4 regions of the Clostridium sp. JNZ J1-5 genome follow, and region 4 is predicted to be linked to each of the others. Evidence: riboswitches for the same ligand, from Rfam matches in the RefSeq annotation. Region 4 holds a riboswitch; each other region holds the start of a gene.
The links. Region 4 has a riboswitch for thiamine pyrophosphate ahead of tenA (thiaminase II). Riboswitches for the same ligand answer to the same signal wherever they lie in the genome.
Positions count from the first base shown of each region.

Region 1: linked by a shared signal. The riboswitch ahead of thiW (energy coupling factor transporter S component ThiW) and the one ahead of tenA (thiaminase II) in region 4 are both predicted to bind thiamine pyrophosphate.
Region 2: linked by a shared signal. The riboswitch ahead of thiD (bifunctional hydroxymethylpyrimidine kinase/phosphomethylpyrimidine kinase) and the one ahead of tenA (thiaminase II) in region 4 are both predicted to bind thiamine pyrophosphate.
Region 3: linked by a shared signal. The riboswitch ahead of purF (amidophosphoribosyltransferase) and the one ahead of tenA (thiaminase II) in region 4 are both predicted to bind thiamine pyrophosphate.

Region 1 is NZ_CM132773.1:3,021,555-3,029,118, forward strand. It holds gene ACWW38_RS14550 (3-hydroxyacyl-CoA dehydrogenase family protein) at 1-422, shown strand, start outside; gene ACWW38_RS14555 (enoyl-CoA hydratase-related protein) at 461-1,240, shown strand; TPP riboswitch at 1,316-1,416, shown strand; gene thiW (energy coupling factor transporter S component ThiW) at 1,509-2,003, shown strand; gene thiM (hydroxyethylthiazole kinase) at 2,126-2,932, shown strand; gene putP (sodium/proline symporter PutP) at 3,042-4,511, shown strand; gene ACWW38_RS14575 (sodium-dependent transporter) at 4,877-6,196, shown strand; gene ACWW38_RS14580 (DUF1002 domain-containing protein) at 6,285-7,190, shown strand; gene ACWW38_RS14585 (small, acid-soluble spore protein, alpha/beta type) at 7,329-7,493, shown strand.
Region 2 is NZ_CM132773.1:3,222,285-3,229,848, forward strand. It holds gene arcC (carbamate kinase) at 1-949, shown strand, start outside; gene ACWW38_RS15390 (hypothetical protein) at 1,029-1,205, shown strand; gene thiE (thiamine phosphate synthase) at 1,271-1,894, opposite strand; gene thiM (hydroxyethylthiazole kinase) at 1,885-2,682, opposite strand; gene thiD (bifunctional hydroxymethylpyrimidine kinase/phosphomethylpyrimidine kinase) at 2,735-3,538, opposite strand; TPP riboswitch at 3,673-3,774, opposite strand; gene ACWW38_RS15410 (patatin-like phospholipase family protein) at 3,907-4,833, shown strand; gene ACWW38_RS15415 (methyl-accepting chemotaxis protein) at 4,943-5,776, opposite strand; gene ACWW38_RS15420 (GntR family transcriptional regulator) at 6,167-6,547, shown strand; gene ACWW38_RS15425 (ABC transporter ATP-binding protein) at 6,544-7,440, shown strand; gene ACWW38_RS15430 (ABC-2 transporter permease) at 7,421-7,564, shown strand, end outside.
Region 3 is NZ_CM132773.1:1,103,199-1,110,762, reverse strand. It holds gene ACWW38_RS05320 (helix-turn-helix transcriptional regulator) at 1-296, shown strand, start outside; gene ACWW38_RS05315 (zinc ribbon domain-containing protein) at 366-629, shown strand; gene ACWW38_RS05310 (radical SAM protein) at 643-1,536, shown strand; TPP riboswitch at 1,634-1,745, shown strand; gene purF (amidophosphoribosyltransferase) at 1,885-3,252, shown strand; gene thiC (phosphomethylpyrimidine synthase ThiC) at 3,291-4,604, shown strand; gene ACWW38_RS05295 (BlaI/MecI/CopY family transcriptional regulator) at 4,815-4,994, opposite strand; gene ACWW38_RS05290 (DUF1846 domain-containing protein) at 5,255-6,766, shown strand; gene ACWW38_RS05285 (protein kinase domain-containing protein) at 6,916-7,542, shown strand.
Region 4 is NZ_CM132773.1:275,808-283,371, forward strand. It holds gene ACWW38_RS01385 (ABC transporter permease) at 1-433, opposite strand, end outside; gene ACWW38_RS01390 (ABC transporter ATP-binding protein) at 430-1,182, opposite strand; gene tenA (thiaminase II) at 1,189-1,848, opposite strand; TPP riboswitch at 1,958-2,067, opposite strand; gene nuoE (NADH-quinone oxidoreductase subunit NuoE) at 2,643-3,122, shown strand; gene ACWW38_RS01405 (NADH-ubiquinone oxidoreductase-F iron-sulfur binding region domain-containing protein) at 3,135-5,021, shown strand; gene ACWW38_RS01410 (NADH-dependent [FeFe] hydrogenase, group A6) at 5,054-6,778, shown strand; gene ACWW38_RS01415 (SpoIIE family protein phosphatase) at 6,914-7,564, opposite strand, start outside.

The DNA.
Region 1 (7,564 bases), 870 kb from region 4:
TTGTTGGGCTGTCTACATCACAAGAAACTATTGCCACAGCTCTTAAAGTTGGAGAAATGCTTGGTAAAGAGACTATTATTGCAAAGGATAGTCCTGGATTTATTGTAAATAGAGCCTTAGTTGTAATGTTAAATGAGGCTATATGCATGTATGATGAAGGAGTAGGAACAGCCGAGGATATAGACAAAGGAATGATGCTTGGATGTAATCATCCTATGGGACCTTTAGAATTAATGGATATGATTGGTATTGAGATTATTCTTGCAGTAATGGAGTCTTTTCATAGAGATTTTGGCGATTCCAAATATAGACCTTCTATCCTCCTAAGAAAGATGGTTGCAGCAGGACGTTTTGGCCGCAAAACAGGAAGAGGGTTTTATACTTATGATAAAAATGGGAGAAAAATTAAGTCTACAAAATAATTTAATTTACGCTATATTGAAATGAAGGGGGCTTAACAATGGGGTATAACAATTTGATTGTTGAAAAAAACCAAGGCATCTGCATTGTAAAAATCAATAGGCCAAAAAGCTTGAATGCACTTAATGATGAGGTTATTAGTGAGCTGGATTCTGTTATTGATGATATTAAAAGCGATATTAATGTAAAAGTTGCAATTATTACTGGGGTGGGAAAAGCCTTTGTTGCTGGCGGAGACATTTTAGTTATGCAAAATATGTCTGCTGGAGAGGGAGCTAGATTTTCTGCTCATGGAAGTAATGTTTTGAGAAAACTTGAATTAATGAGCAAACCGGTTATTGCAGCAATTAACGGATTTGCCTTTGGTGGTGGATGTGAATTATCCATGGCATGTGATTTGAGGATTGCTTCTTCGAATGCAAAATTTGGTCAGCCTGAAGTAGGACTTGGTATAATTCCAGGATATGGTGGAACACAGAGATTACCAAGAATAGTAGGGATAACAAAAGCTAAAGAATTAATTTATACAGGTGAAATAATTGATGCCGCAGAAGCTTTGAAAATAGGACTTATAAACAAAATTGTTGAACCTGAGAAGTTAATTGATGAAGCAGAAGCTCTAGCAGATAAAATAATTAAAAATAGCATGCTTGCCGTTGGATACAGTAAAGAAGTAATTAATAGAGGTATACAGATTGATATGGACACGGCCTTAAGTATGGAATCAAATTTTTGTGGTATGTGCTTTTCAACAAAAGATCAAAAAGAAGGAATGACAGCTTTTATTGAGAAGAGAAAAGCTGAATTTGTAGGTGAATAATAGTTTACGCCAAACCTATCTTTACAAATATATAAGTAAAATGTATACTGAATATATAAATAAATAATATTATATAAAGTTTTGTGGGGGGACCATTTTGGTTGAGAAGGTTAAAACCTGACCCTTAGAACCTGATGTAGTTAACACTACCGTAGGGAAACAAATCGAATTTATAAGTATATAATCTGTAAATACGTTCGATATTTAATGTTTACCTTTGGGTAAACATTTTTTTATTTTAAAATAATAAATTTAGGGGGAGATTTTGTTGAAAACTAAAAAACTTACATATGCAGCAATGTTGGTGGCAATTGGAGCTATAGGTGGAAATCTTATATACTTTCCAATAGGAGCATCTAAATGTACACCCGTTCAGCATATAATCAATGTATTAGCAGCAGTTATACTTGGACCAGGATATGCTGTACTAAGTGCATTTTGCATATCACTTATAAGAAATATGATGGGAACAGGTACACTTCTAGCTTTCCCTGGTAGCATGATAGGAGCTTTTATAGCTGGAATGCTTTATAAAAGCACAAATAAAAAGTTTTTAGCAGTTATAGGAGAAATTTTTGGGACAGGTATCATAGGTGCTATAGTAGCCTTTCCTATAGCTAAGTTCATATTAGGTAAAAATGTAGCTGCATTCTTTTTTATAGTGCCATTTTTGATTAATACAGTTTGTGGCAGTTTAATTGCTTATTTCTTTTTAAAGGCAGCAGAATTGACAAAGAGGAATATAGTAAAAGTAGGAGAATAACTTATACCGTTACTAATAATTATAGTATTCTATATTAATTAAATTTTATTTTCCATTATATTAGCTATTGAACAAATTGAGATTTGCATTTAAAATTGTTTTATTGAAGAAGGAGAAAGTAGATGGAAGAGAATATATCTGTAAAAGCATGCCATCTTTTGAAGTTAATAAAAGAAAAAAAGCCGTTAATACATCATATTACAAATTATGTTACTGCAAATGATTCTGCAAATATAGTTCTGGCAATGGGAGCATCTCCTATAATGGCAAATGCTTTAGAGGAAGTAGAGGAGGTTGTTTCATTAGCATCTGCGTTGGTTCTTAATATGGGAACCTTGAGTAAAAATAATGCTGAAGCTATGTTAGTTGCTGGAAAGAAAGCAAATCAGCTTGGAATTCCAGTAATATTAGATCCTGTAGGGGTAGGATCAACTATTTTTAGGGGTAACACCGCCAATAGAATTATAAAGGAAGTAAAATTAGAAGTTATCAGAGGCAATATTTCAGAAATAAAGTGGATAAGTGGGATTAATTCTGAAAATAAAGGAGTAGATGCTTCTCAGCAAGATATTGTAGAATTAGAGAATTTAGAGTATGGGAAAAATATTGCAGAAAATTTAGCATTAAAATTAAACTGTGTTATTGCAATAACTGGTGCTACGGATATTATTTCTAATGGAACAAAAACAACTTTTATAAAAAATGGACATAAAATGCTATCTACAGTAACAGGTACAGGATGTATGTGTACTTCTATCATAGGGACTTATTGTGCTGTTACAAAAGATTATTTTACTGCAGCTGCTGCAGGAGTTATGACCATGGGAGTAGCTGGTGAAAGAGCATATGAAAAACTTGCATCAATTGATGGAGGCAGTGGTAGCTTTAAAGTAAGGTTAATAGATTCAATATCTAATTTTACAGATTAATATATTAGGCTATATTTTAAGAGATTGTTAATGACTTATAATGTGGAAAGCAATTCTAAATTTAGTATAACAATTAAAATACAATAAACTATAAAAAGGAGAATTTACCGTGGAACATTGGTCGCTTATTGCTATTGCGGTATATGTATTTATTTTACTTGCAATAGGTTATTATTCTTACAAAAGGACGCATGACATTTCAGACTACATGCTAGGGGGGAGAGGCCTTGGACCCATGGTAACAGCACTATCTGCAGGAGCAAGTGACATGAGTGGCTGGATGCTAATGGGGCTTCCAGGTGCAGTTTATACAACAGGACTTTCTAGTCTTTGGCTTGGAATTGGGTTAACAATAGGTGCTTATTTTAATTATCTATTGCTGGCTCCAAGATTTAGGGTTTATACAGAAGTTGCAAATGATTCTCTAACTGTACCTGATTATTTAGAAAACCGTTTTAAAGATGATTCTAAAATGCTTAGACTTGTATCTGGAGCTATAATACTTATTTTCTTTATTTTGTATGTTTCATCTGGAATTGTAGCGGGAGGTAAACTATTTGAAAATACATTCGGATTAACATATACAACTGGTGTAGTAGTTACTCTATCTATAGTTGTGTTATATACATATTTTGGTGGATTTTTGGCAGTAAGTCTTACAGACTTCTTTCAAGGATGCCTAATGTTTATTACACTTATTTTGGTACCAGTCGTAACATATATGAATATAGGAGTGGAGCCAGGTACCTTTGTTAATAAAGTAAGAGCTATTGATCCAGCACTATTTGATATATTTAGGGGAACAAGCTTTGCAACTATTATTGGATTTTTAGCATGGGGACTTGGTTACTTTGGACAGCCTCATATTGTTGTACGTTTTATGGCAATTAAATCTGTAAAAGAGCTAAAATCAGCAAGAAGAATAGGAATTGGATGGATGGCTGTTGGGCTATTAGGTGCGGTTGGAAGTGGTCTTACAGGACTTGTATATTTTACAGGAAATAATAATCCGCTGCAAGATCCTGAAACAGTTTTCCTTCGCCTTGGAGATATTCTATTTCATCCATTTATTACAGGGATTATAATAGCTGCAGTACTTGCTGCTATTATGAGCACTATTTCTTCTCAGCTTTTAGTTTGCTCTAGTTCTATTACAAAAGATTTTTATCTAACCTTTTTTAATAAAGAGGCATCAGATAGAAAACAAGTACTAATAGGAAGAATATCTGTACTTGTAGTTTCAGCCTTTGCAACTTTTTTTGCATACTTGCCAAATAAAACTATATTGGATATAGTTGGGCAAGCCTGGGCTGGTTTTGGTTCATCATTTGGACCAGTTCTTTTAGTAAGCCTTTATTGGAAGAGGATGACTAAATGGGGAGCACTAGGAGGAATGCTTGTAGGAGGTTTAACAGTTATAATATGGATTACTTCAGGTTTATCTTCTTACTTATATGAGATGATTCCAGGCTTTTTCCTATCTCTTATTGCAGTTATAGGTATCAGTCTTTTAACTAAAAAGCCAGATGATTCTATAAACAAAGAATTTAAAGTTATGGAAGAAATATTGGGAGAATAGGAATATTTGAATTAATAATGAATTGTTGACAAATTTTTTTAATAGTGATACTATATAAAAAAATCAATAAAGGGAGAAATACATTATGAACCTGTCAATTAAAAAAGTTGCACAATTTAATACTGAATTCTTTTACTTTAGCTTTTTTAGATAGGTTTGTATTTGTGATTATAAAATTTTCATAGATACAAACCAAGCAATAAAACTTTTGGTTTTGTATCTATGATGGCTAAAGTTAGTTTAATTTATTTTAATAATAAGAGCCACATAGAGTATGCTGTGTGGCTTTAGATATATCCTAGGAAGTAACATAAGGTCACAGGCAATTTGCTATGTGGCCTTTTACTTTTTAAGGAGGAATAATGATGAGTAACAGCAAAAGAGAAAAATTTTCAGGGCAACTAGGCTTTATTTTATCCTGTATAGGAGCTGCAGTAGGTTTAGGAAATGTTTGGATGTTTCCTTATAGATTGGGACAAAATGGAGGAGCAGCATTTTTAATACCCTATTTTATCTTTGTATTCATATTAGGAACTTCAGGTATTATAACTGAAACAGCATTTGGTAGAACTATGAGAAGTGGCTCCATGAGTGGAATTAGAAAAGTGTTTAGAGATAAAAAAGTAAAGGGTGGAAGGATTATAAGTTATATACCTACTTTAGGACTTGCTGGAGTGTTCATGTTTTATACCATTGTTGTAGGATGGATATTAAAGTATTTTGCAATTAGTTTAACTGGTAAAATTAACAGTATAGATGCAGCAACATATTTTAATAATTTTGTATCAAGTAAAGAGACTATATTATGGAATGGACTTGCAGTAGGATTAACATTACTAATAGTTATATTTGGAGTGTCAAAGGGAATTGAAAAGATAAATAGAGTTATAATGCCAGCATTATTTGTAATATTTATAGTATTAGCTATAAGATCATTGACATTGCCAGGAGCTAGTAAAGGTGTTGCATATCTTTTATATCCAAGGTGGGAACAACTTTTAGTAGTAAAGACATGGGTAATGGCACTTGGACAAGCATTTTTTACAGTTTCATTGACAGGATGTGCATTAGTTGTATATGGAAGTTATACAGACGAGAAAGTAGATTTACCTTCAGCTGCCATTCGCACAGCTATATTTGATACCTTAGCAGCATTGTTAGCAGCATTTGTTATAATACCTGCAGTTTTTGCCTGCGGTTTAGATGTTGGTTCAGGTCCAGCATTATTATTTGTTACAGTACCAAGTATCTTTAAATCTATGCCTTTTGGAGCATTATTAAGTACATTATTTTTCTTAAGTATAATATTTGCTTCCATATCTTCCTGCATAGTAATGCTGGAAGGACCTGTAGAGGCAGCTATGAGTGAACTAAACATAAGTCGTAAAAAGGGAACAATTATAATAGCTATAGCTTGTTTTTTATTATCAATTCCTATGGATTTAAATATGAAATTATTTAGTAATTTCTCTGATTTTATAACTATATTTATTACACCTGTAGGCACATTAATTATAGCAATAACTTTTTTCTATGTATTTGGTGATAAAAAAGCAATTGAGGAAATCAATATAGGTTCAAGAAAACCAGTAGGAAGGATGTTTATACCACTAGTTAAATATGTGTTTACAATAACTACTATTATAGTTGTAATATTGGGGATTATATATGGAGGAATAGGCTAATATTAAGTTTTTCATATTAACATGTATGTTATAATATACATATTAAATGGAATAGAATTATTTTTAACTAGATAAGGGAGAGTTAGCCATGAAATTAAAAACAAGTATGAGTAAACTTATAATATTACTATTTACTATATCTATAGTAATATCTGTACCAGTAAAGCAGGTTTATGCTGATTCTTTTAAAGCCGTTACCTTAGGAGCAAATCTAAATGATAAGCAAAAAGAAGACATGCTTAAATATTTTAATGTTACTAAAAAAGAAGCTAATATAATAGAAGTAAGCAATGAAGAAGAAAATAAATATTTAAAAGGTGTAGCTTCTCAAAGTCAAATAGGAACAAAAGCTATATCCTGTTCTTATGTGGAACCCACTGAAAAAGGAGGATTAAATATATCCGTTAATAATATGTCATGGGTTACTGAAAGTATGATTAGAAATGCTCTTATTACAGCTGGTGTAGCAAATGCAAATGTAAAAGTATCTGCTCCTTTTGAAGTATCTGGCACAGCAGCACTTACAGGTATATTAAAAGGCTTTGAAAGCAGCGAAGGTGGTAAAAAAATTGATGAAGACAAAAAGAAAACTGCTAATGAAGAACTAGTTGTTACTGGTGATTTAGGTGAAAAAATAGGAAAAGATAATGCTGCTAATTTAATGAATGAAATAAAAAAAGACGTTGTTAAAGAAAAACCTAAAAGTCAAAAGGAAATAGAAAAAATAGTAGTAAATGCAGTTAAGGATAGTAATCAGAATTTGAATAGTGATGATATTAAGAAGATAACTGCTTTAATGGGAAAAATAAATGATTTAAATCTAGATTTTTCCCAGATAAAAGATCAATTAAATGATGTTACAGATAAATTAAAAGCAAATTTAACAAGTGATGAGGCAAAAGGATTTTTTGCCAAGTTATTTGGAGCAATTGCTAGCTTTTTTGCTAAGTTATTTGAAGTAATCGGCAGCATTTTTTCTAAGCTTTTTTCATAGAAGAAATACCTGGTTTTTCATATAAGCCACTATATTATTTTTAATTTTGGTGAAAATAATATATGAAAAGGCTATGTTTTAAATGAATATAAAAATCAGCATTCATTTAAAATAGAGCTTAAAGAAGGAGTGGTGAATATGTCACATAAAAATAACAAAAATAGCAAAGATAATAAGAAGTCTGGCCAAAAGACTAAAAAAGAACTGATGAAAATGGAAGTTGAAATGTCGAATGAAATAGGTTATTCTAATGAATCAAAAAAATTAGGTAAAAACAAGAAAGATAAAACAAAGAAGGATTGAAGACCAATAGCTAGTAGTATTATCTACTAGCTATTGGTTTTTAACTGTTTAAGTTACTAAGGTAGGTATAG
Region 2 (7,564 bases), 670 kb from region 4:
AGCCTTGGGGGGAAATGCACTTCAATTAAACCCTAAGGATGCCTCTTCAAAAAGCCAACTTGAAACTTGTAGAAAAACAGCTAAGGCTATAGTGGATTTAATTGAAGAGGGTCATGATATATCTATAGTACATGGAAATGGCCCTCAAGTAGGACAAATTGTCAGCTCTGTTGAATCAGCATATAAGTATGATTCAGAAACAAATATATTAATGCCTTTAGATGTTTGTGGTGCATATTCACAGGGATATATAGGATATCATCTTCAAAATTCTATTGAAGATGAGTTAAAATTTAGGAATTTACAAAAGGCAGTTGGAACTATTATTACTCAGGTAATAGTAGACATAAACGATAGTGCTTTTAACAACCCAACAAAACCAATTGGAAAGTTTTATTCAAAGGAAGAGGCAGAAAAACTAACAAAGGAAAATGGCTATATCATGAAAGAAGATGCTGGAAGAGGATATAGAAGAGTGGTGCCATCCCCTAAGCCTATAGATATATTAGAGAAGCAAGCCATAAAATCAATGGCTGATTCTGGAATAGTAACAATATCCTGTGGAGGAGGAGGAATACCGGTAGTATATGAAGGTGAAAAAACTAGGGGAATTGCAGCTGTTATAGATAAAGATTTTGCAGCAGAAAAGTTGGCAGAAACAATAAATGCTGACATGCTATTAATATTAACTGCTGTGAATAGGGTTTGTATTAATTATAATAAGCCTAATGAAAGTGAATTATCAGAAGTTACAGTTGCAGAACTAGATGAGTATATAATTCAAGGACAGTTTGCTCAAGGAAGTATGCTGCCTAAGGTTGAGGCTGCTAAAAAGTTTGTACTTTTTGGAGAAAATAAAGTTGCTATAATAGCTTCTTTAAATAAAGCTAAAGATGCATTAAGAGGATTAAGTGGAACCAGAGTAATCAAAAATAGAACTATACTTTAACAAAACAAAAACAACAGGTGGGCAATATAAAGCATAAACCTCCTTTAATAATAATATATAATAGTAGGAGGTGTCATGGATGAAAATAGAATTTTTTTACAAATGCAAAGATGGCCGCGTTATAGGAAAAGAAGCTGAATGTAAAGAAAAGTTAGACGAAAAGGTAGAAGAGAGAATAAAAAATATAAAAAATTATACTGAAAAGTTAGAGAATAATGAGTATTACGGTGAGAGTGTTTTAGAATTAGATGAATAAAATAAAAGGGCTTGAATCCTTATAGTATAACTAAGAATTCAAGCCCTTTTTTTACCATGAAAAGTTTATTCATAGAAAAATTTTGATAATTCTTTTGTTGCAAAGGCTATGTCATCGCTGCCTAAAATACAGGATATAATTGAAAGCCCGTTAACTCCAGTGGATATAACTGACTTAGCGTTTTCATGGTTTATTCCACCTATAGCCACAGAAGGTATATTGATATTATCTACAATATGTTTTAGCCCTTCAAGTCCCATAGGTTCTTTAATATCTTTCTTAGTACCAGTATAGAAAACGGCACCAAGACCAACGTAATCAGCACCAGCTTCTTGCGCTTCTAGGGCTTCTTCTAAAGTGTTAGCGGAAATTCCTATGATTTTATCTTTGCCTAGTATTTTTCTAGCAAATTCTATAGGCATATCACTTTGACCAAGGTGAACTCCATCAGCATCTATAGCTAAGGCTATATCAATTCTATCGTTTATTAGTATAGGAATATTATATTTTGATGTAATTTCTTTAACTTCTTTTGCAATCTCATAAAATTCTCTTGTAGATACATCCTTTTCTCTTACTTGTACTAGCGTTACTCCAGATTTTATAGCATCTTCAACACACTGCTTTAAGTTTCTTCCATTTAAAAAGGATCTATCAGTAATTAAATATAATTTGTAATCTATATCCATTGAATTTTACCTTCCTTCACAATATCTTCATCTTTTAATAAGTATATTTCATCTATAAGTTTAACCTTAAAGCTTCCAGGAGTATTAGCTACTTTTTCTGCATGTTCTCCAGCTAAATTCATAGATAAAACTGAAGCTACAGCAGCTATAAACTTGTCTTCTTCTACAGCAGCAGTAGCAGCTGTAAGTGCTCCTACCATACATCCTGCCCCTGTAACTAATGTTAAAAGACTTGTGCCATTTTTAATTATGGCTGTTCTTTCACCGTCAGTAACTATATCTTCAGCCCCTGTAGCAGCAACTATGCAATTATGTTTTTTAGCAAGAGATATACAAGCTTCTACTGAATTACTTCCATCATCTATAGAATCTACACCTCTAGTTTTAGCTTCATAACCAGCTAAATATTTTATTTCTCCAAGGTTTCCTTTAATTATATCTACCTTACCAATTTCAAAAAGTCTTTCAATGAAATCTATTTTTCTTTTTATAGCTCCGCAGGCAACTGGATCCAAAATTACTGGAATATTATTATTTTTAGCAGAAAGAGCAGCCATAAGCATAGCTTGTTCTTGTTCTTTAGTAAGAGTTCCTACGTTTATATAGATAGAAGAAGCAATTTTTGCAAAATCGTAGCATTCATCGTAAGCTTCAGCCATAGCAGGAGATGCTCCATAGGCTAATAGTATGTTAGCGCAGTCATTGATAGTTACATAGTTTGTTAAGGCATGTACAAGAGGTGTAGTTTGTCTAACTTTTTTTAAAGTTTTAGAAACACTGTTAATCATATTAATTCCCCCAATTAAGTAAATTTAGTTTTGTAAGTTTGTAATTTATTTATTATTCATATTTAACATTAGCTTTTTTATATAAGTCTATAAAATGGCCAACAGGTCCAACTCCATGACCTATAGGAAAAGAATTTTCAATTGCCATTTTTATGTAATATTTTCCTAATTTAACAGAATGATTAATAGAATAGCCTTTAGCTAGAAAACTTGCAATTGCTGAAGAAAGTGTGCAGCCAGTACCGTGAGTGTTAATAGTATCTATTCTTTTTCCCTCCAGTGTTAAGAATTCATCTCCATAACATAAGATATCTGTTGAGTTATTACATCTATGTCCACCCTTAACTAATACATTTTTTACTCCATAATCTTTTATTTTTAAGGCAGCTACTTTCATGTCTTCTTCACATGTTATTTTCATTCCTGTAAGTTCTTCAGCCTCAGGAATATTAGGGGTTACAATATCAGCAATTTGGATTAAACTTTTCAATTCATCAACTGCTTCAGGCTTTAAAAGATGATATCCACTTTTAGATATCATAACTGGATCTAAAACGATGTTTTTAACTTTATATTCAAGTAATATATTTTTTATAGTTCGTATTATTTCTGAATTAGATACCATTCCTATTTTTACAGCGTCTACTTCAATATCATCAAAAATTGCTCTCATTTGAGCTTCCACAATTTCTTTACTAATTTCTTGAACTGCAGTAACTCCTTGAGTATTTTGAGCTGTTACAGCACAAATTACACTCATTCCATATACTCCAAGTGCACTCATAGTCTTTAAATCTGCTTGTATTCCGGCTCCTCCACAGCTATCGGAACCGGCAATAGTTAATACTTTTATCATAATACCCATCCTTTCTTGATGAAAAAAATAACACCATACAGAGATAAGATTGCATAGGTGTTTTATAGTAACAAATAGTTATTTATAATATCAAAGCTCCTTATGCACAAAGCAAAAGGAGCTATATATACTATATAAACTTCTTCATTGCTTCCTACGCTAGTGTTATCTAGTTTCAGGTTCAAAGGGTTAGAATATGTTCCTCTCAGCCATTATAGGCACCCCTGCAATACGTATATTTAATTTTATCTATATAAATTATACCATAAACTATTGGATTGTACATAAGTTGTTTCATAATTAATTATTAAATAAAATTATCAACAGCTGTTTTTATTTACATATCTTATATACTAAGGGGTGATTATATGAATATAGATGCTGTTTTTGAAGGTGGAGGAATGAAAGCTATTGGGTTAGTTGGTGCAGCATGTTGTCTTCAGGACAAAGGGTATAATATAAAAAATTTTGCAGGATCTTCAGCAGGAGCTATTGTAGCAGCATTATTAGCTGCAGGATATAGCTGCAGAGAATTAAAAGATATTATAATGAATCTTAATTATAATGAGTTTTTAGATAATAATAAATTGAAAAAAATTAGACCATTGATGTTTGCAAAAAATTTTATTACACTCTTCAAAGATAGGGGGGTATATTCAGGAGATCCAATAGAAAAATACATAGGAGAACTTTTAGAGGCTAAAGGAAAAACAAAATTTAAAGATTTGAGCGTAGAAGGTAAATCGTATCTTAAAATAATCATTTCTGACATAACTAAAGGAGATATGCTGATAGCTCCAGATGATTTAATAAAATATGATATTGATCCAATGGAATTTGAAATTGCCAAAGTTGTTAGAATGAGTATCAGTATGCCTTTTATATTCAAACCTGTAAAACTGAGTTATAAAAATGAAGTGAGTTTTATAGTAGATGGAGGGATTTTAAGTAATTATCCTATATGGGTTTTTGATGTAAATAATAAACCTAGATGGCCAACCTTTGGTATGAAGCTCATAGAAGATAAAAAAACATTTACAGCAGGTGGAAAAACAGATATTATATCTTTTACATTTGATGTAATTAGTGCAATGATAAATAAAAATGAAGAAATATATATTAAAAATAAAGATTGGGTGAGAACTATACCAATACCAACATTAAATGTAGGAACTACTCAAATTAATATTACTAAGGATTTAGCTAATAAACTATTTGAATCAGGATATGAAAGTGCTGAAAAATTTTTAAGTAAGTGGAATTTTAATAGATATGTAGCTGATTACAGGAGTTAAAACATTATTTGAAAAATTATAATTTTGTTTAAAATAAGAGACTATATTAGGGCTAATAAAAAAACTAATATAGTCTCTTTCACGTTAATAATCACATATTTATTATATGTTAGCTAAATTTTTTTGAGAAAATTTCTAAGTGCTTTGTAGCATTATGAATATTTTCTAAAGCTGATGCTATTTCTTCGGTGGAAGCAGCTTGTTCTTGACTTATGGAAGCTACGTTATCAATATCAGTACTTATTTGATGAACGGCATTATTTATATCCTCAAGTATCTTTTTTATTTTGTTTACAGATTCTTGACTTTGATTTGCAAGCTTACGAATTTCACTTGCTACAACTCCAAATCCTCTTCCTTGATCACCAGCTCTTGCAGCTTCAATTGCAGCATTTAAACCTAATAAGTTTATTTGTGAGGATATATTTTTTATAAGTTCTAAAGCTTCATTAGTCTGTAATGATTTTTTCAAAGTTTCTTGAACTTTTTCAGTGGCTGTTTGACCGGACTTAGCAAGAATTGTAGCACTTGCTGCTACTTGATCTATACTTTCATTAGCCTGTTCAGTAGATACAGCAAGTTCGTTAATTTCATTAATTAATTCTAAGCTTTCATTAAGATCAATAGCTGAAGTTATGGAACCTATAATTTTTCCCTCATGATTTTTTATAGGATGGGCAAATAATTTTATATCTACTCCAAATATTTCTTTTGGTACACTATCCTTAATGATTTTTCCAGTGTTTATACAATTTATTATAATTTTAGAGTCTAAAATAGAGTCCCCAACTTTTACATTTAAATTAAAATTATTAGCTGGGATATAGGCTATACATTTTTCTAAATCAGTTACGGAGAAAGCTATATCATCTCGTGTTATAGGGTTTAAGTAGGGAAGAGATTCGCATATGCCTTCTAGAATATGTATATCTTTATCTATCATTTAAATTTCCCCCAATACAAAATAGATTTAATTAAATATTACTAGTATTACTTTCAAATAAGTGGTAGTACAATTTTAATCTTTAATGTTAGTAATGAACAAAGTTAACAAACAACTTACATGTATAATTATACCTTAAAGTCATAATTGTGTTAAGGATAAACTAATATAACTGCTTTAGGACAGACTGATTAAAAGGCTGAATATATGAAATACACAGGCATTTAATACGGTTTAAGAAATATTTAAGATTTATTTAAGAGAATATTCCTTTACAAAATTTAGGGGTAGCATTATAATATTAGTGTACTAGAACAATTAATACACTTAGTACACTTTAAAAATTTTTTAGCTAAAATAATATAAATTCACCGGGAGGTGACATGAAACTTGATCAATATTGATGTAAGAAGTAGTAGGCCTATTTATGAACAAATTATAGATGGAATAAAGGAAAATATTCTAAAAGGAATATTAATGCCAGGAGATAAGTTACCCTCTGTCAGAGAAATGTCTTCACTTATAACCACTAATCCTAATACAGTTAGTAGAGCTTACATGGAGCTAGAGCGACAAGGTGTTATTGAAACTGTAAGAGGAAAGGGAACTTATGTATCTTCTGATTACAAACCTAAAGTGGAGGAAGAGAGGATGGAAAAGTTGAAGGAAGATATTAAGAAAATTATTGTAGAAGCCCATTATATGGGAATTACAAAAGAGGAGATTTTGAAAATCATAAATGAGTTTTATGAAGAGGTGAAAAAAGATTGATAGAAATTATCAATGGACATAAAAGCCTAAGTGGAAAATCTATTTTGAGGGATGTAAATATAAGTGTGAAAAAAGGGAGTATTTTTGGACTTATAGGTCCAAATGGGGCAGGAAAAACTACTTTAATTAAAAATATAATGGGAATTTATAGGCTGGATAAAGGTGATATAAAGGTTAAAGGTGAGTCTGTTTTCAAAAGTACAGATATTAAAAAAATAATGGGATATGTATCAGATGAAAATACTTATTTTAATTCATTTAATCTAAAAGATATAGCTAAATTTTATTCTTTAACTTATGAAAAATTTAATAGAGATAGATTTAATAAATTAAACAAAATCTTTAATCTTCCAGAAAAAACACCTACAAGAAAGTTTTCTAAGGGGATGAAGATGAGACTTTCCATAATATTAAATTTAAGTATTATGCCTGAAGTTTTAATATTAGATGAACCTACAAATGGACTTGACCCTATAGTCAAAAAGCAGTTTATGAATATACTTTTAGAGGACGTTGCAGAAAGAGAGACTACTATTCTTATATCATCACATAATCTTGGAGAATTAGAAAGAATATGTGATAGTATTGCAATTATGGATCATGGAGAAGTGAAATATACAAATTCAATTGAAGACATGAAAAATAAAATTAGAAAAATACAAGTAGTTTTCAAAGATAAGGCACCAGAGGATTTAGGAAGCTGGGATGAGATAATAAAGGTGGAGAAAATTGGGAGAGTCTACAATATAGTTACTAAGGAATATAATACTAGTTTTCAAAAAAAGTTATATGATTGTGAATTAATGTTCCAGGAAGAGATTGATTTAAGTCTTGAAGATATGTTCATTTACTCTATTGGAGGTGATATTGATTATGAAGAGATATTTAAATAAAGCCCTCCTTTATAAAGAGTGGAAAAGTGTAAAATGGCTATCAATTATGTTTTTGTTTCAGGTGAGCTTACAATTAATTGTTCCATTTATTAATAATGTGCAGTATTTAAAAAAATCTATTAAT
Region 3 (7,564 bases), 830 kb from region 4:
GAAGAGAAATTAGTAAGTTTTTTAAGGATACTGAAGATAATTATGAATTTTCCATGGTGGAGTTGAAGCTAAGATTCAAAAATAACATGTTATACCGCATTATTGATTTCTATGATGGAAATGAAATTTTAGAAGAAGCAGATGGCAATTATATAGTTACAACCCAATTTCCATATGATGAATGGGTATATTCCCACATACTGTCTTATGGAGATAAGGTAGAAGTTATTGAGCCTGAATTTATTAGAGAAGAAGTAAAAGCAAGACTTAAAAATATACTAAAAACATATATATAATATGACATACTGATGTCATATATACTTTGATATTATAGATACAAATAAAGAAAAAGGAGTGTATCTATAATGGAAAGAATTTATTGTCAAAGCTGTGGTATGCCACTTATTAATGAAAAGGAATTTGGAACAAATGAGGATGGGAGCAGCAATAGAGACTACTGTATCTATTGTTATGAGAAGGGTGCTTTTAAAGGTGATATGACTATGGAACAAATGATTGAATTTTGTGTTCCACATATGGTTAGAGCTAACCCTCATATGAGTGAGGAAGAGGCCAGAAGCAGTCTAGAAAGATTTTTACCTACATTAAAAAGATGGAATGATAAGTAGATAAGGAGAATAAATGGACTATATTCCTGCAAAAACAATAGTTTCACAGTATGTTAAAGACAATTCATGGTTTGGTGTTAATTATAATATGAATATCTATAAAGGATGCTGCCATGGATGTATTTATTGTGATTCTAGAAGTGAGTGTTATGGTATAGATAATTTCGATAAAGTAAGAGCAAAAGAAAATTCAATAAAAATTATTAGAAATGATTTAAGAAGTAAGAGAAGAAAAGGGGTTATAGGGACTGGAGCAATGAGTGACCCATATAACCCTTTTGAAAAAGATTTAATGCTTACACGAGATGCATTGGATTTAATAAATAGATTTAATTTTGGAATAGCTATAGCAACTAAAAGCAATCTTATAACACGTGATATTGATATTTTAAGAAAAATTAAAGAACATTCACCAGTAATCATAAAGATGACTGTTACTACATTCCAAGATGAACTTTGCAAAAAAGTTGAACCTAATGTTTGCGCTGCATCAGAAAGATTTCAGGCTATAAAGGCTCTTTCTGATAATGGTATATTCACTGGGGTGTTACTTATGCCTATTTTACCTTTTATTAATGATAATGAAGAGAACATTGTAAGTATAGTAAAGAAGACTGCTGAATGCGGTGGAAAGTTTATTCTTGCATATGGCATGGGCTTAACCCTTAGACAAAATCAAAGAGAATATTTTTATAATCAACTAATAAGATTGTTTCCAGATAAAAATCTAGTTCAAAAATACAATACTACATTTGGAAATAGCTATGAATGCTCTTCTCCAAATTCAAGAAAACTTTGGGTGATATTTAAAAATGAATGTGAAAGATTAGGAATACTTTATAAAATGAAAGATATAGTATCAGCTTATAAAGCTGGGTATGATGATAGACAGATAAGCTGGTTTTAATATATACGAAATTTTTAGAATTTAAAATCTTGTTAATAGAATTAAGTTGAATACAGTAAAATATTATGCTATTATTAATTAATAAAATTTAATAAGCTATATAACACAGGGGGGCTGGATTGGCCAGCTGAGATTAAGAACCGTAATTCTTTGACCCTAAGAACCTGAACTGGATAATACCAGCGTAGGAAGTTGTTTATCGATGTAATATATTACATATATTGTTGCTGCAATATATGTATAATCTGCTAATTTAAACGCAAATCCTATGGATTTGCGTTTTTTTATTTGGAGTAAAAACTCCATCTGAAGTCAAGAACTCTGTTTATAAAGAAAGGAGGTGTAAATGTGAATAAAAGTAATCCTATTGATAAATTTAAAGAGGAGTGCGGAGTTTTTGGAATATTTAGTGAGGATGAAATAAATATATCAGCCATTTCCTATGTGGCTCTTAGTGCACTGCAGCATAGAGGACAGGAAAGTTGCGGTATATGTACATATAGTGAAAATAAAATGAATTGCCATAAGGGGATGGGATTAGTTTCAGATGTGTTCACTAGAGAAGAATTACACAAGTTAATAGGCAAATCAGCTATAGGACATGTAAGGTATTCAACTTTTGGTGAAAGTAATCTAAATAACGCTCAGCCTATCTTAAGTGGGAGAGGTAGTAGAGAAATAGCAATTGCACATAATGGAAATATAACTAATGCAATTCCGCTAAAAAAAGATCTAGAGAATAAAAGAGTAGAGTTTGATACTTCAGTAGATTCAGAAATAATCCTAAAGCTAATTGAAAATAAAGATATTAGACATCTTGAAACAGCTATAGTAGAAGTTATGAAACAACTTAAAGGAGGCTATGCCGTAGTACTCCTAACTAATGAAAAACTTATTGGATTTAGAGATCCAAATGGTACAAGACCACTATGTATTGGCAAATTTAAAAATTCTTTTATTTTATGTTCTGAAAGTTGTGCCATTGATGTTATTGGCGGGGAGCTGATAAGAGATGTCTGTCCAGGAGAAATAGTTACTATTGATTCAGAGGGGTTAAAATCAAACTATTGTCTTGAAAAAACTAGCAATACAATTTGCGCCTTTGAGTATATATATTTTGCTAGGGCAGATAGTGTAATAGATAAATTAAGCGTATATGAATCTAGAATTAATGTAGGTAAAAGGCTATGGGAAGAATCTCCCATTGACGCTGATATAGTCATTGGAGTTCCAGAATCAGGAACTACGGCTGCAGTTGGCTTTTCAATTGCCTCTGGCATACCTTATGATATAGGATTCGTAAAAAATCAATATATAGGTAGAACCTTCATAGAACCACTACAGGAAAAACGAGAAACAAATCTTGAGATAAAACTTAGTGTAATAAGAAGTGGTGTTGAAGGAAAAAGAATTGTTGTAGTAGATGACTCAATTGTAAGGGGTACTACAAGTAAAAAAATTGTTGCACTCCTTAGAAAAGCAGGAGCAAAAGAAATACATTTTAGATCAGCTTCACCTATTATAAAATATCCTTGTTTTTGGGGGATAAATACACCTAATAGAAGTGAACTTCTCGGTTCATCAAATACAGTGGATGAAATAAAAGAGTTAATAGGAGCTGATAGTCTGAAATATGTAAGTATTGATGGTTTAATAAAGTCTTTTGGCGGTAAAATGACTTGTCTTAAGTGCTTTTTAAATCAGGAGAAGATTTAGGTTGTTATTATTAATTTTATAAAAAGGAGAGAAAGATTATGAATTACACAACTCAAATGGATGCTGCTAGAAAAGGCATAATAACAAAAGAAATGGAAGTAGTAGCTAAAAAGGAAAATATGGAGATTGAAAAACTTAGAGAGCTTATTGCTGAAGGAAAAGTAGTAATACCTGCAAATAAGAACCATAAATCATTAGATGCAGAAGGGGTAGGGGAAGGATTAAAGACTAAGATTAATGTTAACTTAGGTATTTCCAGGGACTGTGTAAATATAGACATGGAACTTGAAAAAGTAAAAACAGCTATAGAAATGAAAGCAGAAGCTATAATGGATTTAAGTTCATATGGTAAGACAGAAGAGTTTAGAAAGAAAGTAGTGGAGATTTCACCAGCTATGATAGGTACTGTGCCTATATATGATGCAGTAGGATTTTATGATAAAGAGTTAAGTGATATATCAGCAGAAGAATTCCTAAAGGTTGTAGAAAAACACGCAATAGATGGTGTTGATTTTATGACTATTCATGCAGGAATAAATAAAGAGACTGCTGAAGTATTTAAGAGAAATAAGAGACTTACTAATATAGTTTCTAGAGGTGGGGCATTATTGTATGCATGGATGGAGTTAAATAATAAAGAAAATCCATTTTATGAATACTATGATGAAGTCTTAAATATATGTGCAAAGTATGATGTAACAATAAGCTTAGGAGATGCTTGCCGTCCAGGGTGCATAGATGATGCAACTGATGCTAGTCAAATAAAGGAACTTATAACCCTTGGAGAGCTTACTAAAAGAGCTTGGGATAAAAATGTACAAGTTATTGTAGAAGGACCAGGTCACATGGCTTTAAATGAAATAGCATCTAATATGTTACTTGAGAAAAAACTATGTCATGGAGCACCATTTTATGTTTTAGGACCATTAGTTACAGATATTGCTCCAGGATATGATCATATTACAAGTGCCATTGGGGGGGCTATAGCAGCATCAAATGGTGCGGATTTCTTGTGTTATGTTACTCCAGCAGAGCACTTAAGACTTCCTAATCTTGAAGACATGAAAGAAGGTATAATAGCTTGTAAAATTGCTGCACATGCTGCAGATATAGCTAAGAATGTTAAAGGGGCAAAAGAGTGGGATTATAAAATGAGTAAGGCTAGGCAAGAACTTGATTGGAATACAATGTTTGAACTTGCTATTGATCCTGAAAAAGCAAGAAGATATAGAAAAGAATCTACTCCAGAGCATGAAGATACGTGTACTATGTGTGGTAAGATGTGTGCAATGAGAAATATGAATAAGGTAATGAAAGGAAAGAATATAAACATTTTAAGAGAGGATAAGTAAAAAAATCAGTGGACTTCATTTAAGTTTACTAAATATAGGGAACTTATCACTAAAGTTCCCTATATTTAGCACATCATTTTGTAGTTACAAAGGCCTCCATTTCGGTGAACTTTACATATTTTAGGTAGTATTTTGAATATTTTTTAACGCTGAAATAATTGTGTTTACACATCTTTTTACTTGATTGATTTAGTATAGTCCTTAATTCTTTTATATCCATATCAGATATTTCTTTTGCATCCTGTTTATTAAACTCTTAATTGCAGATGATTTCCACTGAGTTTTATCCTTTAGTTCCTGTATAATATTGGTTGATGTAATTTCTGAATGAGCCCATATTATTTTCATAACTTCCCATTCAGCATTTGATATTTTGTGGATTTTAGACATTATTATTTCACCTCCATTTAGATTACAGTTGTAATTTCTAAATTATAGTCTACAGATGTAATCAGGAAAAGCTAATACAAAAATGCGATAAATTTACATAAAAAAATAACCATACTCAGTTGTTTACTTTAAATTAAAAGTGTGCCATAATAGAAAGTTGTAAAACCAAGTTTAGTGCTATTATTTACGAGAATATATAGTAACAAAATATGTAATAATAAAATAATTATATAATGATTTTAGATAGTGAGGAGTAAGAGATGAAGACAGGATTTGACCCTAAAAAGTATTTAGAAGAACAATCAAAGTATATTCTAGAAAGAGTTAATAACTATGATAAGTTATATTTAGAATTCGGTGGAAAACTATTATTTGATCTTCACGCAAAGAGAGTTTTACCTGGATTTGATGAGAATGCAAAAATTAAACTACTACATAAATTAAAAGAAAAAGTTGAGGTTGTAATTTGTGTATATGCTGGTGATATTGAAAGAAACAAGATAAGAGGAGATTTTGGCATCACTTATGACATGGATGTTTTAAGATTAATTGACGATTTAAGAACATATGAGCTTGATGTAAATAGTGTTGTAATAACTAGATACGAAGGACAACCAGCAACCACTGTTTTTATAAATAAGCTTGAGCATAGAGGAATAAAAGTATACAAGCATAAAGCAACCAAAGGATATCCTACCGATGTGGATACAATTGTAAGTGATGAAGGGTATGGAAAAAATCCATACATTGAAACCACAAAGCCAATTGTTGTTGTAACAGCACCAGGACCAGGAAGTGGTAAACTAGCAACTTGTCTTAGCCAGCTTTATCATGAATACAGAAGGGGGAAAGTTGCAGGATACTCAAAATTTGAGACATTCCCTGTGTGGAATGTTCCACTAAAACATCCACTAAATATAGCTTATGAGGCAGCAACTGCAGACCTTAAAGATGTTAATATGATTGATTCATTCCATTTTGATGCATATAATAAGGTAGCTGTAAATTATAATCGTGATATTGAAACATTCCCTGTGCTTAGAAGAATTATAGAAAAAATAACAGGTAAAGAATCAGTTTACAAGTCTCCAACAGATATGGGAGTTAATAGAGTAGGATTTGGTATTATTGATGATGAAGTTATTAAAGAAGCATCTAAGCAAGAAATAATTAGAAGATATTTCAAAACAAGCTGTGAATATAAGAAAGGTTACGTAGATAAGGAAACTTTCCAAAGAGTTAAGCTTATTATGGAAGAACTTAATTTAAAGCAAGAAGATAGAAAAGTTGTTATGCCTGCAAGGGAACGTTCAGCTAAGCTAAAAGAAGAAATATCTAATAAAAACGAAATCTGCCCTGCTGTAGCGATAGAACTTGAAGATGGAACAATATTCACAGGTAAAGGGTCAAATGTAATGAACGGAACAGCTGCTGCAATTTTAAATGCTGTTAAATATTTTGCCAATATATCTGATGAAATTCACCTTATTTCTCCAGTTATACTTGAACCAATTATAAACTTAAAGACAAAAACACTAGGAAGCAAAAATACAGCTTTAAACTGTGAAGAAATATTGATTGCCCTTAGTATATGTGCTGCTACCAATCCAATGGCTCAAGTAGCTATGGAAAAGCTATCAAAACTAAGAGGATGCCAAGCTCATTCCACTACAATTTTAAGTAGAAGTGATGAGCAAACCTTCAGAAAATTAGGTATAGATATAACATGTGATCCTGAATATCCTTCAGAAAGTCTTTACTACAATAATTAATTAAAAAACATAATTACATACAATAATAGCCGGTTGTTATGAAAATATAGCAGCTGGCTTTTTGTCTGATGACCACCCCGCGAAAAATGATTGAATATACGTATAAGATAAAGGTGATATTGGACAAAATTTTGGATGTGAGGTGGAGTATGGAGGAGATTAGAGATATAATAGGTAAAAGTCATAAAATAGAAGGACAATTGTTAAATCAATATGTAGAGGAAAGAGACTCTTTAGAACAAGAAGAAATATATAATATAGCGCTAAATCTATGTGATGCCATAAAAAATTTTAACACAATAAATTCTCCTATTTTATATAAGGATTTAAAACCAAGTGACATAGTGATAATTGAAAACAGGGGAGTTATAGTAATTCCTTATAACATTTCAAAGTGTAATAGCTCAATTGAAAGTGAATACTTATATAGAGAAAATGTTGTAAAACAATCTATATTAAATCGATTTAACACACAAAATGATTTATGCAGCATTGGAATGATTATGTATTTTATGGCTACTGGAAAGATTCCATTTACAGTTTTGGAACCATTTATAGATGAAAGTTATCCCAATAATATAGATGATAATTTAAAGAGAATAATAAAAAATTGTTTTGCCATTTATGATAAAAACAAATATACTTCAATTGAAAGTCTAAGCAAAGAAATAACAGTAGAGTTATTAAAAATTAGAAAAAAAAGAAAATCAAATAATTTAAATAATTATAGTGGCAGAGGAGAATTTTTACAAGATAATTCCTCTTTTACTTGCTAATAATATTACATATATGAAATTT
Region 4 (7,564 bases):
TATCCTTTCTAGTAGACCTAAGACCATCATATACATTTACTGTTATAGGAAAAAAGGTAATTAATATAGTTACTATTACTTTGCTCCAAATGCTATACCCAAACCAAAGTACAAATATTGGAGCTAATGCAGTAATTGGTATAGTTTGGGTCACTACTACAATAGGATATACAGCCTTTTCTATTTTTTCGTTTAAACTCATAATTACAGCTAAAAAAACTCCCAAAGCAACTGAAATGATAAGACCTATAAACGTAATCAATAGTGTAGATGGCAGATGAACTAAAAATAAAGGTTCCCTCAGCTCCCAAGTTTTTTGTAAAATTCTACTGGGTGATGGGAGTATATACATGGCATTTATATACCTTGCAACCAATTCCCAGATTATAAAAAATAAAATTCCTACTATTATTGATGATTTATACTTTCTCATATCTCAATCCTCTGCTTTAATTCGTTTATAAGTTCCTCTTTTATGCACAATATTTCTGGTCTGCTCAACATATGCCTATCTCTGGGATAATCAGCTGGAACTATTATTTCTTTTAATGTGGCTATAGGTTTTTCTGAAATAACAAATATTTTATTTGATAAAAATAATGCTTCTTCTACATCATGAGTTATAAATAATATAGTTTTCCTCAGACTAACCCATTGAGTTAATAACCATTCCTGCATAGAAATTTTTGTTATAGCATCCAATGCGCTAAAAGGTTCATCTAAAAGCATAACTTCAGAACCTGTAAGCAAGGTTCTAATAAAAGAAACTCTCTGCCTCATACCACCTGATAAATCTTTAGGATATTTATCTTTATATTTTTCAAGTCCAAAAACTTTCAAAAATTCTTCTGCCTTTTGCTTTGCTTCACTTATACTTTTACCATTAACCTCTAATGGTAAAGAAGCATTTTCAGAAATAGTTCTCCATGGTATCAATAGATCTCTTTGGGGCATGTACCCTATATACCCATTTAAATTATTGATATTATTATTATTTATAAAAATCTCTCCATTAGAAACTTTCTCAAGACCTAATATTAGTCTAAAGATAGTACTTTTCCCACATCCACTGGGTCCTATTATGCTTATAAAATCATTTTTATCTACATGAAAGCTTAAGTCTTCTATAAGAAACTTTGAATCATTTTTATATTTAAAATTAACATTACAGAACCTCAACATAAAATTTTACATCTCCTTGCCATAAGACATATCCCAAAACATATATTCATATTTGCTGGTATTCACAAATATCTCTTCCAACTTTTTAAGTTCACTATCTGACATGTTTTCTGACAAACTGTCTACTAGATCTATAACCCATTGGGTGGCTTGTTTATATTCATTAGAAATATAACCTCTTATCCATTCTCCATAAAATTCATGTTCCGTAGAACCTGGTAATTGACTTAACTTCTCGCCAATTTCTAGATAACTCCACATACAAGCTAATAATGAAGTGGTAAGTTCCGCCAAATTTCCAACATGAGAAATTGCAAGCATATAGTGGGTGTAAGAAATATTAGTAAGAGAAGCCTTAGCTAATTTAATTTCTTCTGAAGTAATCCCAAGTCTTTTCATATATGATCTATGTATACTCATTTCTCCATTTAATATTTCATTTACCATTTTAGAGAACCCTTGCATAACCTCTTCACTATCTGCCTTAACTATACCTAAGGCATATACTTTAGCGTAATCTAATAGATAAATATAATCTTGAATCATATAAAATTTAAACTTTTCTACATCTAAAGTACCATCACCTATCCCTTTTATAAATGGATGTTCATAATACGAATTCCAGATTTCCTCCACGGTTTTATATAATTTTTTCGAAAACTTCATTTCAAATCCTCCTCATTTTTATAAAGTTCAATTAAGTTAAAAATAAAAAAGCACAGACCTCAAAAGAGATTTGTGCTTATACTTATACTTTTAATATTTTTATTATTAGCAAAGTTTAAAAACCTCTTCCTACGCTGGAATTATCCAGATCAGGTTAAAGGGTCTAAGAATATCGTTCCTAATCTCAGCCGGCAAACACCAGCTCCCCTGGGATTATTATACTAAATTTTATTATTCAATTTTATTTTTATCCGATGACTACCCGCTCTAATACTCCCATGGCACTCTGTGAAAGCGATTCGCACCAAATCGAAGATTTGGACTCTCTGCTTTTTTTTAAAGTGGGAGTAAAGGGCGGCTACGTCCCTGGATAACGATTTCTAAGCTTCAGACTCCATCTGAAGCCAAGAACTCTGTTTATAAAATTATATTACTATAACATATTATCATCGTCAATGTTTAAATATTTCAAAACAAATCTATGTTTTAAAATTAACAATGTTTTAGAGTTATTTATAACCATTTTTAGTACTTTTACTTTCTTTTTTCGATTTTATAATAACTATATTAAGTACTTAAAAACCATATATTAAGAGTTTTTACATAGAACATAACAGGGTTTTCCTCCATTTCACGACAAACGCTTTAAAATTTTTGATATTTTTTTAATTAAAATAAAATTTATCATATAATTTATTCCTTTATTTTTTTATAAATATCTTTATTTTTTTGTAAAGTTTGATATAATTTAAACAAACGGAATTTTATTTTTAAACATAAGGGGGTACACTTAATTGTGTTGTAATAATCAAGATAATAAAAATTTTACAGAACTGGAACAATTCATTGACAACATTCCTGACAAAAATGGTGCCTTAATCGAAGTGCTTCATAGGGCACAAAATATCTTTGGTTACTTATCTAAAGAAGTACAAAAATTTATAGCCAAGAAATTAGAAATACCCGTTTCCAAAGTTAATGGTGTTGTAACCTTCTATTCTTATTTTACCGAAGAACCAACTGGCAAATATGTTATAAATATATGCATGGGGACCGCTTGCTTTGTAAGAGGTGCTGGTGATATACTTTCTGAATTTGAAAAAAAATTAGGTATTAAGGTTGGAGAAACTACTTCCGATGGTAAATTTACTGTTCAAATTTTAAGATGCGTAGGAGCCTGTGGATTAGCACCAGTAGTAACTGTAAATGATAAAGTTTACGGTCATTTTACTAAAGAAATGGTAGATAAAGTTTTAGACGAATATTCAGAATAGGAGGAATTATCATTGAATAAAATAAATTCTTATGCACAATTACAAGATTTATATGAAAAATATTCTTTAGACTTAGAGATAAGAGAAGATACTAAAACTGAAAAAGAAGCTCAATCCTGCAATCGCTTTCTAACAATTTGTGGTGGAACAGGATGTAAATCATCTGAAAGTGATAAAATTCTTGAGAATTTAAAAAACGAGATTGAAAAAGCAGGATTATCATATAGAGTAACTGTATCTATAACAGGATGCTTTGGATTTTGTGAAAAAGGTCCTATAGTTAAAGTAAGTCCAGATGATACATTTTATGTAAGTGTTAAGCCAGAAGATGCTGAAGAAATAGTTAAAAGCCATCTGGTTGAAGGAAAGATTGTGGAAAGACTTCTATACGAGGAACCTTCTTTAAAGGAAAAAGTTCATAGACAAGATCAAATGTCCTTTTATAAAAAACAACATAGAATAGCATTAAGAAATTGCGGTTTTATAAATCCTGAAAAAATACAAGAAAGCATAGGAGCTAAAGGATATCAAGCTTTAGGAAAAGTATTAACAGAAATGACTCCTGATGATGTTATAAAACTTATGATAGATTCTGGATTAAGAGGAAGAGGTGGCGGTGGCTTCCCTATCGGTAAAAAATGGGCCTTTGCTAAATCATATGATTCAGATCAAAAATATATTATTTGTAACGCTGATGAAGGTGATCCAGGTGCTTTCATGGATCGTTCAATTTTAGAAGGTGACCCTCATAGCGTACTTGAAGCTATGGCTATTGGTGGTTATGTAATAGGAGCTTCAAAAGGTGTTATCTATATAAGAGCTGAATATCCTCTTGCTGTAAACAGATTAAAAATAGCTATAGAGCAAGCTAGAGCTCTTGGACTTTTAGGTGAAAATATACTAAATACTGGTTTTAATTTTGATATAGATATAAAATATGGCGCAGGAGCTTTCGTGTGTGGAGAAGAAACAGCTTTAATCCACTCAGTAGAAGGCTGCCGTGGTGAGCCTACAAATAAACCTCCATTTCCAGCTGAAAGTGGACTATGGAATAAACCAACCTGCGTAAACAATGTGGAAACACTAGCTAATGTTCCTATAATAATAATAAACGGAGCTGATTGGTATAATTCTATCGGAACTGCTACTTCAAAAGGAACTAAGGTTTTTGCTTTAGCCGGAAATATAAATAATGTAGGACTTGTTGAAGTTCCAATGGGAACTACTTTAAGAGAAATAATTTACGATATAGGTGGAGGAATAAAACACGGACATAAATTTAAAGCTGTTCAAACTGGCGGTCCCTCTGGAGGATGTATCCCAGCTTCTCACCTAGATATTGCTATTGACTATGAATCACTATCATCTATAGGCTCAATGATGGGCTCCGGTGGAATGATAGTTATGGATGATAAGAACTGTATGGTTGACATAGCCAAATTCTATCTAGAATTCACTGTAGATGAATCTTGTGGAAAGTGTACTCCATGTAGAATCGGAAATAAACGTCTACTTGAAATACTTACAAGAATAACTAATGGACAAGGCGTTCCAGAAGACATAGAAAAATTACATGAATTAGCAACTACAATAAAAGATACTTCACTATGTGGTCTTGGACAAACCGCTCCAAACCCAGTATTAAGTACTATGGAATATTTTATGGATGAATATGAAGCTCATATACTTCATAAAACATGCCCTGCTGGTGTATGTAAAAACCTAGTAAGATATGAAATTACTGATAAATGTATAGGATGTACTAAATGTGCTAGAAATTGTCCTGTATCTTGTATTAGCGGTAAAGTAAAAGAAATACACACTATAGTTCAAGATAAATGTATAAAATGCGGTGCATGCTTCAACGCTTGTCCGGTAGACGCAATTATAAAGAAATAATAATTTTGAATTTTGAGAAAGAGGTGAAGGTTTTGAGTTTAGTTACTCTTACTATAAATGATAAAAAAGTAAAGGTAGAAGATGGAACTACTATCCTAGCAGCAGCAAAACTATTAGATATAAATATTCCCACACTATGCCATTTAAAACTACATGATGATATAGAAAATAATCCGGGTTCTTGTAGAGTTTGTATGGTAGAAGTGGTTGGAAGAAGAAATCTAGCCCCTGCTTGCAGTACTCCTGTAACAGATGGTATGATTGTAAAAACTAATTCTATAAGAGCTATAAAATCTCGTAGAACCATAGTTGAACTCCTTCTTTCAGATCATCCGCAAAATTGTCTTCTTTGTGAAAAGAATACAGATTGTGAACTTCAACAATTAGCTGCAGATATGGGTATAAGAGAAATAAAATATGATGGTCAAATGTCTACCTTCCCAATAGATAACTCTAGCTATTCTATAGTCCGTGAATTAGATAAATGTATATTATGTAGAAGATGCGAAACTGTATGTAATAAAGTACAAACTGTTTCTGTTCTTTCTGCTATAGATAGAGGTTTTGAGACAGTTATATCTCCTGCCTTTGGAGATAAGATGCTTGATACTAATTGCACTTTCTGCGGTCAGTGCGTATCTGTATGTCCAACTGGCGCATTAACTGAAGTTAATAATACCTCAAAAGTTTGGAACGTTTTAAACAATAGAAAAAAATTTACAATAGTTCAAACTGCTCCAGCAGTAAGAGCTGCTCTAGGAGAAGCCTTCGGCATGGAGCCAGGTCAAGCTGTAACTGGGAAAATGGTTTCTTCTCTTAAAGCACTTGGATTTGATAAAGTATTCGATACAAATTTTGCTGCTGACCTTACTATAATGGAAGAAGCGGCAGAACTTATGGATAGAATTAAAAACGGCGGAAGACTTCCAATGTTAACTAGCTGCTGTCCAGGCTGGATAAATTTCTTTGAACATGAATTTGCTGACCTTTTAGATATTCCATCCAGCTGTAAATCTCCACAGCAGATGTTTGGTGCAGTAGCAAAAACTTACTACGCAGAAAAAATGAATATAAATCCTGAAGATATAGTTGTTGTCTCAGTAATGCCTTGCTTAGCAAAAAAATATGAAGCTGCACGACCTGAGATGAACAAGGATGTAGATATTGTAATAAGTACAAGAGAGCTAGCTAAAATGATTAAAGAAGCTGGTATAAACTTTACAGACCTTAAAGATGAAGAGTTTGACTGTATACTAGGAGAATCTACTGGTGCAGCAGTTATATTCGGAGTAACTGGCGGGGTTATGGAAGCTGCTCTTCGTACTGCTTATGAATGGATTACAGATGAAAATTTAGACAACGTAGAATTTGAAATAGTTCGTGGTTTCCATGGTATAAAGGAAGCTACTATAAATGTAAAAGGTATGGAAGTAAAAGCTGCCATCGCCAGTGGTCTTGGTAATGCAAGAACTCTTTTAAATAAAATAAGAAATGGAGAGGCAGATTATCAAATTATTGAAATTATGGCTTGTCCAGGAGGATGTATCGATGGTGGTGGTCAACCATTTATACATGGTAAACATGAAATACTGGAGAAGAGAATGAATGCTATATACGAAGAAGATAGACATAAATCTATCAGAAAATCTCATGAAAATCCAGCTATAATAGAAATCTATAAGGATTTCCTTGGAAAACCTAATAGTGAATTAGCTCATAAGTTACTTCATACAAAATATACAAAGAATGAAATATAGCATATTATATTTTTAAATCTTAGCAGAATAAGGGGCTATCACACTAAGAATAAATACTACAATGTATTGTGTTAACTTTAAACTTGCAAGACAGTATATTGTATGTAAATTTCTTAATGCGACAGTCCCTTATTATTAAACATATTTTATATTAACTTCTTTTCCCAATCTCTTCATAAGATCACATATTTCCTCTAAAAGCTTTAATTTTATGCTTAAATGAGATGGAAAATCAGGATTTTGATGTGCAGGATTTATTGCCATACCTACCCATAAATTAAGGCGTGTGCAGTCTTCAATTAAAATTTCAAATAGTTGACTAGCTCCATCCATTTCTCCAAAATCTACTTTTTCTAATGAAGTATTCACAGGTTCCATGGAAGCTCTAATTTTTTCTATAACTTTGCTTAAAGTTAATACCCCCTCTGTTATAAGATCTATCCCTTCCATAGATGCTGTAGGAGGTATATCTTCACTAAAATATTCTAAGCTTACATTCAGCTTTCTATTAAGTTCTCTTTCCGCAATATTAGCTGCAGTACCTCCACATATAATTTTTTTCCCTTTACTTTTTATAAATTCTTTAATTACATGGGAATCATTATTTCTATCGTTAGGTGGACCGGCAAATAAATTAACATAGCTTGGCTTTCTTACTTTCACTGCTACAACAGTTGTGTCATCTCCAGGCTTGCCGTTATATAAATCCCAACAGCTTTCCAATAAATCGTCTGCTACTATTTTTGCACTTTTAGTTCTAGAACATACCTTTTTTAAATAATTATT